3 regions of the Corynebacterium callunae DSM 20147 genome follow, and region 2 is predicted to be linked to each of the others. Evidence: riboswitches for the same ligand, from Rfam matches in the RefSeq annotation. Region 2 holds a riboswitch; each other region holds the start of a gene.

Region 1 (3,322 bases), 550 kb from region 2:
AGTGCAAATTGATCATTCCAACGGAATTCAAAACGCGCTTTGCTCATGGCGTCGTCCCAGGCACGCGCGCCGGGATGACCCTTGGCCACATCTGCTGCGTGGGCAGCGAGCTTGTAGGTGATTACGCCGGTTTTGACGTCGTCACGGTTGGGCAGGCCAAGGTGTTCTTTTGGGGTGACATAACACAGCATGGCGGTGCCACCCATGGCGATGTGAGCCGCACCAATGGCAGAAGTGATGTGGTCATAACCTGGAGCGATGTCGGTAACTAGGGGTCCAAGGGTGTAGAAAGGCGCGTCCGCTGCCCACTTTTGTTCCAGCTCGTTGTTTTCCTGGATCATGTTTAGTGGCACGTGTCCAGGTCCTTCGACCATTACTTGCACATCGTATTCCCAGGCGCGTTGGGTGAGTTCACCAATGGTTTTCAGCTCGGCGAATTGCGCGGCGTCGTTGGCATCGGCAAGCGATCCGGGGCGTAGGCCATCACCGAGGGAGAAGGCGACGTCATATTGTGCAAAAATTTCGCACAGCTCGTCGAAATGCTCGTAGAGGAATGATTCGCGGTGGTGCGCCAGACACCAACCGGCCATGATGGATCCGCCGCGTGAGACAATGCCGGTGACGCGACGGGTGGTCAGTGGGATATAAGCCAGCAGGACGCCGGCGTGGATGGTCATATAGTCCACGCCTTGTTCGCACTGCTCAATGACTGTATCGCGGAATACTTCCCAGTTAAGGTCTGCGGCCACGCCATCTACTTTTTCCAGCGCTTGGTAGATCGGGACGGTGCCGATAGGAACGGGGGAGTTGCGGATAATCCATTCGCGCGTGGTGTGAATATCATCGCCGGTGGATAGATCCATCACGGTATCGGCACCCCAGCGCGTGGCCCACTGCAGCTTGGACACCTCTTCCTCGATTGAAGAAGTGACCGCAGAATTGCCAATATTGGCGTTGATTTTGGTCAAAAATTTGCGACCAATAATCATCGGTTCAGATTCGGGGTGGTTGACGTTGTTGGGAATAATCGCCCGACCGCGTGCAACCTCCGAGCGCACAAACTCCGCATCAACGTGTTCGCGCAGCGCCACAAACTCCATTTCACGAGTAATCACGCCAGCGCGCGCATAGGCCATTTGGGTGACTCTTTTGCCAGGTAGCGCCTTCAAAGGAGCTGGTTTTTGGCCTTTCCATTCTGCCGAAGCTTGACCTCGACGCATTGCCGAGCGACCGTCGTCGATAAGCAAACGCTCGCGCCCCTGATAGGCGGCAACGTCGCCGCGGGCGGTGATCCATGACTCGCGCAGACGCGGAAGTCCCTGCTTGGGGTCGGTTTCTGGGCCACGGGTGCGGTAGATGCGGAAGGGTTCGTTGGGGCCGCTTGGCGAGTCATCAAGGCGGATTTCAGTCTCCGGGACCTCGAGACCGGCCTTGCGGATGGGGGAGTAGCTGTGTTTCGGGTGGATCTCATTTTGGGTAGGCGGCATTGCACCATTCCTCTCTTCCTTCGCCGGTGCTAACCGGACAGGTTCAAACGGTGCTCGCGCAGCAATCAGCGCGATCTCAGCCCGTGCTCGGGCGCCCGTGGGGACTGCCGTCAAAACTAGCGCGTTGCACGCGTGCGCGTAAAAGTTACCCCCTTGCGGGGGTTAAGAGAGGGCGCTTTTCGACGGGGTGATGGTGAGGTACGCCTACGTAGTGGTTCTAACTCGGCCGTTGCCTGCGAATCTCAGACACCCGTGAGTGGTCTTGAATCCTTTCTCAATCCAAGAGGCGACATTAAAAACTGCTGAATCAAACATATTGAGGTTCCTATTTTCGACGTTTAAATGTGACTTGCTGAGCGGTGATTATTTTCCCAGGAGAATCGTTTGTTTTAGTTCTTCTTTTGGCGGTTGTTAGAGCTTTTTTGAACTGTTGAGCAAATCTAAAATAGCTATCATCTTCAAACCAGAAGGGGCCACGAGCAGATCGTAATTGGGCGTCAACCCTGTTTCTTAAAAGCACTTCTACATGTTGTATATCTTCTAAATATGCTTTAGATAACTGGGTATTCCAGATGTAAAAACTTTCGGGATTTTCAGAATTTCGGTATGTATTCATTCTAGGGATGGAGAACCACTGTTCGAGCTCTGCGATAGATGTAGGGGAGTTGCCAGTCACGTCGCCAAGGTCTTACGCTTAGGATTCCTAAGCCCCGGAGTGATCCCTACCATTTTGGTACATCACCGGGGCTCTTGTTTTTTCTTCAAGCGCTCGTATCTGATGCCCTGAATAGAGTGGCTAGGGTATCGGTGAATCCATCGACACAAAAGGATTGGGACATTATAAATTCGGCTTGCATCTAGACCAAGCTGTCTGTTAATGTCGATTTCACGATCAAGAAGATCAGCCGCAAGCCCTTCGGCAGGCTGACTGGCAACCGCGCATCGCGCACGGTGCCCCCGAAGGAAGATCGGCTCTGTACTCAAAAGAATGCAGAGAAGAGCGATTTTTTGAAGGAGATTCCCATGGGGAATATTTCTGCTAAGCCTCCATTGCCCAATAGCTGCGGACATCATTTACCAGGACACGAACCCTTCTACCTACAAGTAAAGGTTTTGCGCGAAAGGGCGACATGGGAGCCAGTTACTAACCTGCGTATGGATGGCCAGTTCGTCGAGTTTGATGCTGGTGGGGAACATATTCGCGGTTGGAATCATGATCCGGCTCGGATGGAATGGTTTGTAAAAAATGGTGGTCTGGCTGAATGGAGTGGATCTAGTCCAACCAGACGCCTCATGCGTTTTGAGTCCAAAAATGGGCATTACATGGTCAGTATTGGTCCGAAGTACGACCGCAATGGTTGTTATGGCAATATTTCCCTGGGGATAGTGCCAACAAGCCCGGGCCTGGATTTTCACGAAGGATTTAAACAGGCTTTAGAGGCTTTCAAGTATGTTGAGCGGGAATATGGCACTGAACAGGATTAGGTAGAAATGACCGCGCGGTTTGATCAGGCGCTTCCCGCGCGGGAAAACTATTTTTCAGGGGCACGAAGCGCGCTTTTCGACGAAGCCCCTTGCCATTGTGGGAAATAAGAATGCCCACCAACACTCGTCGAAAAGCCCTCTTTTAAACCCCTTAACCCCAAAAAACGGCTAACCCAAAAGGGTTAGCCGTTTGTTAGAAGCAGAGGTTAAAACCTACTTTTTAACAGCAGGAGTTGGCTCGAGCTTCCAGATCTCGGTGGCGTAGTCGCGGATTGTGCGGTCGGAGGAGAAGCGGCCGGATTCGCAAATGTTGATCCAGGCCATGCGCGCCCAACCCAGCGGATCGGAGG
Region 2 (3,322 bases):
GCGAATTGCATCGCGCAACAGGTCATGGATTGCACCGGTACGCGGTTGCGGGCTGTCCTCGCGGCTACTCGCACCAATAGTTAAGCTGCCGTCCTCGCGTGGAATGAGATAAACAGGGCGATCCTCCACGAAGCCACGCACCACCTTCGAAATTAATGGTTGCATTGATTCCGGCACTCGAACCCGCATGATATCGCCATAAACCGGCCTGAGATTCAGCGGATTTTTAGCACTAAACCAGCCCGGTATCTTGGCGGCCCCCAGGCCCGCCGCTAAAACAACAGTGCTTTTCGACGCCACCCTCACCCCCGAGGCCAAAGTCAAGGTCCGGCAGGGGTTGTGGCCGTCAATAGACAACACTGAATCTTGAATCAGCTCAGCGCCCCGGCTGATAACTGCGTCCAATAAGGCTCTAGCAAAAAGTCGGGGATCAAGCTGATGATCTCCTTCGATACTGAGGGCTTTGGAGATGCGTGGTGAAAGAGCTGGTTCCAAGGCACGAGCTTCTCGAATCGTGAGGGGATCTACTGCGGCATCCTCAAATTCCATATGGCGCAGCAGATTTCCCAAGTGGGTGGCATCGGCTCGGTCTGCTCCGACCAATAAGGTGCCGTTGGTTCGATAACCGGTGGGCAGATCTGTGTGGCGACGTACTCGACGAATGAGATCTGGGTAGAGCCGTGCCGAGGCTTTCATTAATCCTTGCAGCTCAGATTGCTGATATTGCACCTCTGACATGGGAGCTAACATGCCGCCAGCATGTTGGGTGGCTCCGGAGATCGGATCGCGATCAATAAGCGTGACCTGAAAACCGGCCTCTTGGTATTCAAAACAAGTGCTCAGCCCAATGATGCCGCCACCAATAACAATTGCCTGATCATTCATGCTTGTGATCCTGCAATAAATTGGGTGATTACGCTTTCTGAAATGCTGCGGGGGTATTCCGCCTCCATAAAGGCACGTACCATGGCACAACCAGCAATTCCGGTAGCAGCTAGCTCGAAGACATCTGCAGGTTGGACATCGCCAATGGCGACAATGGGGAGCTTGGAAATCTGAACTAGTTCTCGGTAACCATCAAATCCGAGTGGTGGCCGTCCCGATTGCTTGGTGGGAGTTGGCCGAAATGGGCCAGCGCCGATGTAATCAATAATCTCGGCATATTCATTGGCAGCGTGTACTAGGTCGGCGGTTCCGGTGGTTAGCCCAATGATGGCACCAGCTCCAAGCAATTCACGAGCAGCTGCAACTGGAATATCGCTTTGACCAAGGTGGATGCCGTGAACGGGGAGTCCGCGGCGCATTAAAATAGCTGCAACGTCGAGGCGGTCGTCGATAAGCGTCTTGGTGTCCGGATTGGCAAGCGCAACTGCGGTTGCCACCTTTTCACCCAATTCCAGCAGCTCGCGGGCGGTTATAGGTTTGGAGCGCACCTGCACAACACCCGCGCCACCTGCTGCGGCTTCTTGGGCTACACGCACAATATGTTCAGGGGATCCACTGCCGGTGACCACATAACATCGCAGGTCAAGTGGGGTAGGGGAATTTTGAATAGGCACAACTATGAAGTCCTCACTTCCTTCGCTGGTGTTAACCAGACAGGTTCAGACGGTCCGGCGCAGCAGTAGTGCACAATCTCAGCCCAATGCTTTGGGCACCCGTGGGGTAGTGGCAGCCAGTTAAGTCGGTGGAAGCTATTTTGTCAACGGGTATGGCATTGGGTTTGTCAATCGGGGGTAAATGTGAAAGAATACCTAGGTTGACTCTACGTATCCCGCAGTAATGGGGGACAGGTAGCAGCGGCGCATAATTGAAACGGATACGAACCGGCCGAGCGCCCCAAAAGGGGAAGTGCCGCCAGGGTCCTCTTTCCCTACTAGTCAAAGGATTTTTTATGAACCTTTTGGATAAGGTCGATTCCGCATACTTGCGCGACGACGTTCCTGCTTTCCGTCCCGGCGATACCCTCGACGTTCACGTCAAGGTTATCGAAGGTGCCAACACCCGTACCCAGCTCTTCAAGGGTGTTGTCATTCGTCGCCAGGGTGGCGGAGTTCGCGAAACCTTCACCGTCCGTAAGGTTTCCTTCGGCATCGGTGTTGAGCGTACCTTCCCAGTACACTCCCCAAACATCGAGAAGATCGAGGTCATCCGTCGTGGTGACGTTCGTCGCGCCAAGCTGTACTACCTGCGCGAGCTGCGCGGTAAGGCTGCCCGCATCAAGGAGAAGCGATAATTATTATCGCTTGGTTGCGGAATTAAACCCCGCTGACCTGCCCCCTAACTTTCACCTAGCGTGTGAGTTAGGGGGTTTTCCCATCTTTATCCTGCAATTTGCCCGCTAAAAAGCCCTTGTACATTTCAGCGGAAGTGTACAAGGGCTTTTTAGCGAGTTAATTAAGCTTTGATAGTGGAGCTAAGACCCTCGAGGATGATCTCGGCAGAAACGAGAGAAGCATTAACAAACCAGGGGTCATAATCAACTTCTACGGCCTTATTATTTTGCACGGCTGTCAGTGAAGGCCATAGTGCGGTATCTACCGGGCTTGGGGCTCCAGTTTGGACACCGTAGAAGATCCAGTCAGCATCGGCTTCAGCAAGGAGTTCGGCAGAAAGGTCATGACCAGCTTTGTCGGTAAATTGCTGAGCGGCTGGGCGTCCATAACCACAATCTGCGGCCACAGTTCCAGTCATTGACTCCAGGCCATACATTTGGAAAGCATCATCGTTGGTGCGGAGGAAAGAGACCGTTGGGGGAGTTGCTGGCTGAGCAGCTGCGACTTCGGCAGCTTTTGCCTCATAAGCGGCGAGCAGGTTTTTTGCTTCCGCTTCTTTATTTACGGCAGCCGCGATAGTGACCAAATCTTCTTTCCAGTTTTCGCCACCTCCGGCACCTGTGACTACAGGCGCAATTGCCCGCAGTTTTTCTAGCACGGTTTCCTCGGCGCGAGAGTTTGCACAAATGAGGGTGGGGTTAAGGGCTGCAATCGCCTCAACATCAGGTTCTGCGCGTAATCCACAATCAGCAATAGAATCAAGGTCAAATTTATCGCCAAAACGCTCTCGGAGGAACTGTGGGATGAGATCTGCATTTTTAGCTGCAGCGACACCCACTGGCAAGATGCCAAGATTGAGCAGGTTGTCCAATTGCCCCGTGTTAAGGGCTACAACGCGCTGTTTCTGTTCGGTGTCGGTAGTTGCTGTGGTGGAGCTAGAAGCTGTGGAGTCTTTCGAGCTATTGGCGCAGGCTGCGACAACGAGGGCGGAAGCTCCGATCATCGCACCCAGGAAGGAGCGACGGCTAATGTTCTTTTGCATATTA
Region 3 (3,322 bases), 780 kb from region 2:
AGAGTTCATGGTGGTGTTCCACCACAATTAAAGTGGCACCGGTTTCAGCGACCACCTTATTTACCGCAGCCACCACTTCTTTTTGACCAACTGGATCAAGGTTGGCGGTGGGTTCATCCAATAAAATAAGGCGCGCGCCCATGGCAATAACCCCGGCTAGAGCCAGGCGTTGTTTTTGGCCACCAGAGAGATACTTCGTGGGATGGCTTAAAGGCAGGTTGAGGCCCACCATTTCAAGGGCTTGTTCCACACGAGGCCAGATTTCTGCCCGAGGTACTCCCATGTTTTCGCAGCCAAAGGCTACGTCATCACCAATGCGAGAGGCGATCACCTGGGAGTCTGGATCTTGGAGCACCAAACCCACCGAGGAGGCGTCGCAAAGCAACTCACCGCTGCTCTCACCCTCCTCGCCTCCCCCGAGAACGCCGGCCAACGCGGCGAGCAGGGTGGATTTGCCGGAGCCGGAGGCGCCGGTGAGCAGGACGCGCTCGCCGGGTGCGATGTCAAAGCTGATGTTTTGCAGCGCCGGATTTTTGCGAGAGGCATGGCGATATCCGAAGTTCCGCGCGATGACGCGGGTGCCGATCGCAACGGTCATTAGACTTCCTGGCGGTATTCGCGACCAGCGGCAAAGCGCTCTAGGGCGCCGGTACGGGCAAGTGCGCGCACCAGGAACCAGCCCAGAGCACCTGCCAAAATCGCTCCGGAGACCAAAACGGTGGAACCATAAATTGCGTTAAAGGCCAAGGATTTTGCAGCATTGCCGTAGAAGAAAAGCTCGAGCAAAATTGCACCCAGGCCGGCGCCCATACCGGAAAGCACTGCTACTGAGAGGTTAAAACGGCGGTACAAGAAGATGGCGAAGATGATTTCCGCACCGATTCCCTGGGCCAAGCCGGAGTAAATGGTGGCAATTCCCCACTGTGAGGCCAGTGCTGCGGAAACGCAGGCTGCGAGGACTTCAACAAAGATTGCTGCACCTGGTTTGCGGATAATGAGTCCGCCCAAAACTCCACCGAGCAGCCAAATTCCGATAGCAAAGCCGCCGAGACCTGGGGTTAGGGCATCAAAAGCGGTGGTCCAGGCATAGCCAATGGAATTCCACACCACAAAGATCAAGCCGCAGGCTACACCGAGCACTGCCGCGATGACGATATCAATAACTCGCCATTGTGAAGCCTTTTTGGACATACGAGTGGTAGTCATTTTTTCCTCCCTAGCGCCGGCATTATCCGGATCAGGTTCAACGGTTACAGCTGTGCTGCATCTCAGCCCGGAATTTCACCGAGCACCCGTGCCTATAAAATTGTGTACTCGATCACCCTAACTCATAGGTCGGACAGAATCCAAGATTCCTATTGAATCCTCTCAGCTTTAAAGCCTCCCCTTAAACACACCCCTAGGTACCCCCTTATCCGGATTCGGATAATAGAGTTCCCACTGCTTGTAACACTCGCCATAAAAATACCTGAAGTTCGCAGAGTGAACACTTTGCCCCAATATCGCTTTTGCCATAATTTGAGGCCTATGTCACTTGGACAGATTTAATTAGCCCGACTCACTTTAGGAAAGGACTCTCCCCCATGAACCACATCCCCGTTGCCATTATCGGCGCCGGACCTGCGGGACTTACGCTGGCACATCTGCTTCACTTGCAGGGCATTGAGTCCATCGTTTTTGAAAAGCGCACCCGCAAGGAAGTCGAAGAAACGGTCCGCGCTGGAATTTTGGAACAGGGCACGTTGAATCTCATGCGGGAAACCGGTGTAGGCGCCCGAATGGAAGCTGAAGCCGACCATGATGAAGCAATTGATATTTCCATCAACGGGGAAAGAATCCGTATTCCTTTAACCGAAATCACCGGCCATAAAGTAGCCATTTACCCACAGCATGAATATCTCAAAGACTTTATTGCGAAGCGTTTAGAAGATGGCGGCGAGCTTCTCTTTTCCACCACAGTTGATGCAGTTGAAGGCACTGGAGGCACTGGAGGTTTTGATAATGACAAGGTCAAAGTGGTTTACACCGAGGCTGATGGCTCCTCAACCACCATTAGCGCCGATTATGTCATTGCCGCCGACGGCTCCAGCTCGCCTTATCGCAAAATCATTACCGAGGGCAGTGGAGTCCGCGTCCGCCACGAATATCCTTATGCCTGGTTTGGCATTTTAGTGGAAGCTGCCAAGACCCAAAAAGAGCTCATTTATGCCACCCATCCCGAAGGTTTTGCACTAATTTCCACCCGCACCGACACCGTGCAACGCTACTACCTGCAGTGCGACCCCAATGACACCCCTGACATGTGGTCTGATGATCGTATTTGGGAGCAGCTGCACCTGCGTGCAGACTCCCCCGGCATCACCGTTTCTGAAGGCAAGATTTTTGATAAAGCTGTTTTACGCTTCCGCTCTGCAGTTACCGAGCCCATGCAAAAAGGCCGCCTCTTCCTGGCCGGCGACGCAGCCCACACCGTCCCGCCCACCGGAGCCAAAGGCCTGAACTTAGCGGTGGCTGATGTCTCTGTGCTGGCACCAGGGTTAGTGCGCGCATTAAAGAAAAAAGACAGTGCGCTTCTCGACGACTACACCAAACTTGCACTGCCCCGAGTCTGGAAGGCGCAGCACTTTTCTTATTGGATGAGCTCGATGCTGCATGCAGTTCCAGATGAAGATTATTTTGCCACCCAACGCCGCTTTGCTGAATTGCATTCCGTCCTCGGATCCGAAGCTGGCCAGCGCTACATTGCTGAGCAGTATGTCGGCCGTGACCTACCCCGATTTGAGGTTTAAGAACAATGTCTTCTTCTCTACTTAATCCCCCAGCTACTTCAAAGAGTGTTTCTGGTGTACTTGCTTTGCTCTGGTTTGCAATTGTGCTTGATGGTTTTGACCTCGTGGTTTTGGGAGCAACCATCCCAGCCATGTTGGAAGATAAAAACTGGCATCTAACCCCGGCGTTGGCTACCCAGATTTCCACCACTGGCCTAATCGGCATGACCATTGGTGCACTTACAATTGGATTCTTAACTGACCGCCTCGGCCGACGTCGAGTCATGATTTTCTCAGTTTCGGTGTTCTCTGTATTTACCCTGCTCCTTGCTTTTACCTCTAGCATTCCGCTCTTTACCCTGTGGCGATTCTTAGCTGGTGTGGGATTGGGCGGCGCACTACCAACAGCCATTGCGATGGTCACCGAATTTCGCCCAGGTTCAAAAGCTGGTTCAGCCTCAACCAGACTTATGACTGGTTACCATGTGGGTGCAGTTGCCACCGCTTTGCTCGGAATGTTCCTCATTGATGCATTTGGCTGGCATTCCATGTTC

Evidence for each region. A riboswitch is a leader RNA that binds a small molecule or an ion and turns the genes downstream of it on or off. The one in region 2 is predicted to bind thiamine pyrophosphate.
Region 1: it holds a riboswitch for thiamine pyrophosphate, as region 2 does, so the genes downstream of both, thiC (phosphomethylpyrimidine synthase ThiC) here and H924_RS08725 (thiamine phosphate synthase) in region 2, are expected to answer to the same signal.
Region 3: it holds a riboswitch for thiamine pyrophosphate, as region 2 does, so the genes downstream of both, H924_RS05110 (ECF transporter S component) here and H924_RS08725 (thiamine phosphate synthase) in region 2, are expected to answer to the same signal.

What each region holds. Positions count from the first base shown of each region.
Region 1 is NC_020506.1:1,294,281-1,297,602, forward strand. It holds gene thiC (phosphomethylpyrimidine synthase ThiC) at 1-1,487, opposite strand, end outside; TPP riboswitch at 1,486-1,596, opposite strand; gene H924_RS14125 (Abi family protein) at 1,813-2,163, opposite strand; SAM riboswitch class IV at 2,378-2,494, shown strand; gene H924_RS06105 (hypothetical protein) at 2,511-2,972, shown strand; gene malP (maltodextrin phosphorylase MalP) at 3,186-3,322, opposite strand, start outside.
Region 2 is NC_020506.1:1,844,217-1,847,538, reverse strand. It holds gene thiO (glycine oxidase ThiO) at 1-885, opposite strand, end outside; gene H924_RS08725 (thiamine phosphate synthase) at 882-1,559, opposite strand; TPP riboswitch at 1,559-1,672, opposite strand; gene rplS (50S ribosomal protein L19) at 1,895-2,236, shown strand; gene H924_RS08715 (ABC transporter substrate-binding protein) at 2,398-3,318, opposite strand.
Region 3 is NC_020506.1:1,065,958-1,069,279, reverse strand. It holds gene H924_RS05115 (ABC transporter ATP-binding protein) at 1-598, opposite strand, end outside; gene H924_RS05110 (ECF transporter S component) at 598-1,206, opposite strand; TPP riboswitch at 1,197-1,306, opposite strand; gene H924_RS05105 (4-hydroxybenzoate 3-monooxygenase) at 1,584-2,789, shown strand; gene H924_RS05100 (MFS transporter) at 2,795-3,322, shown strand, end outside.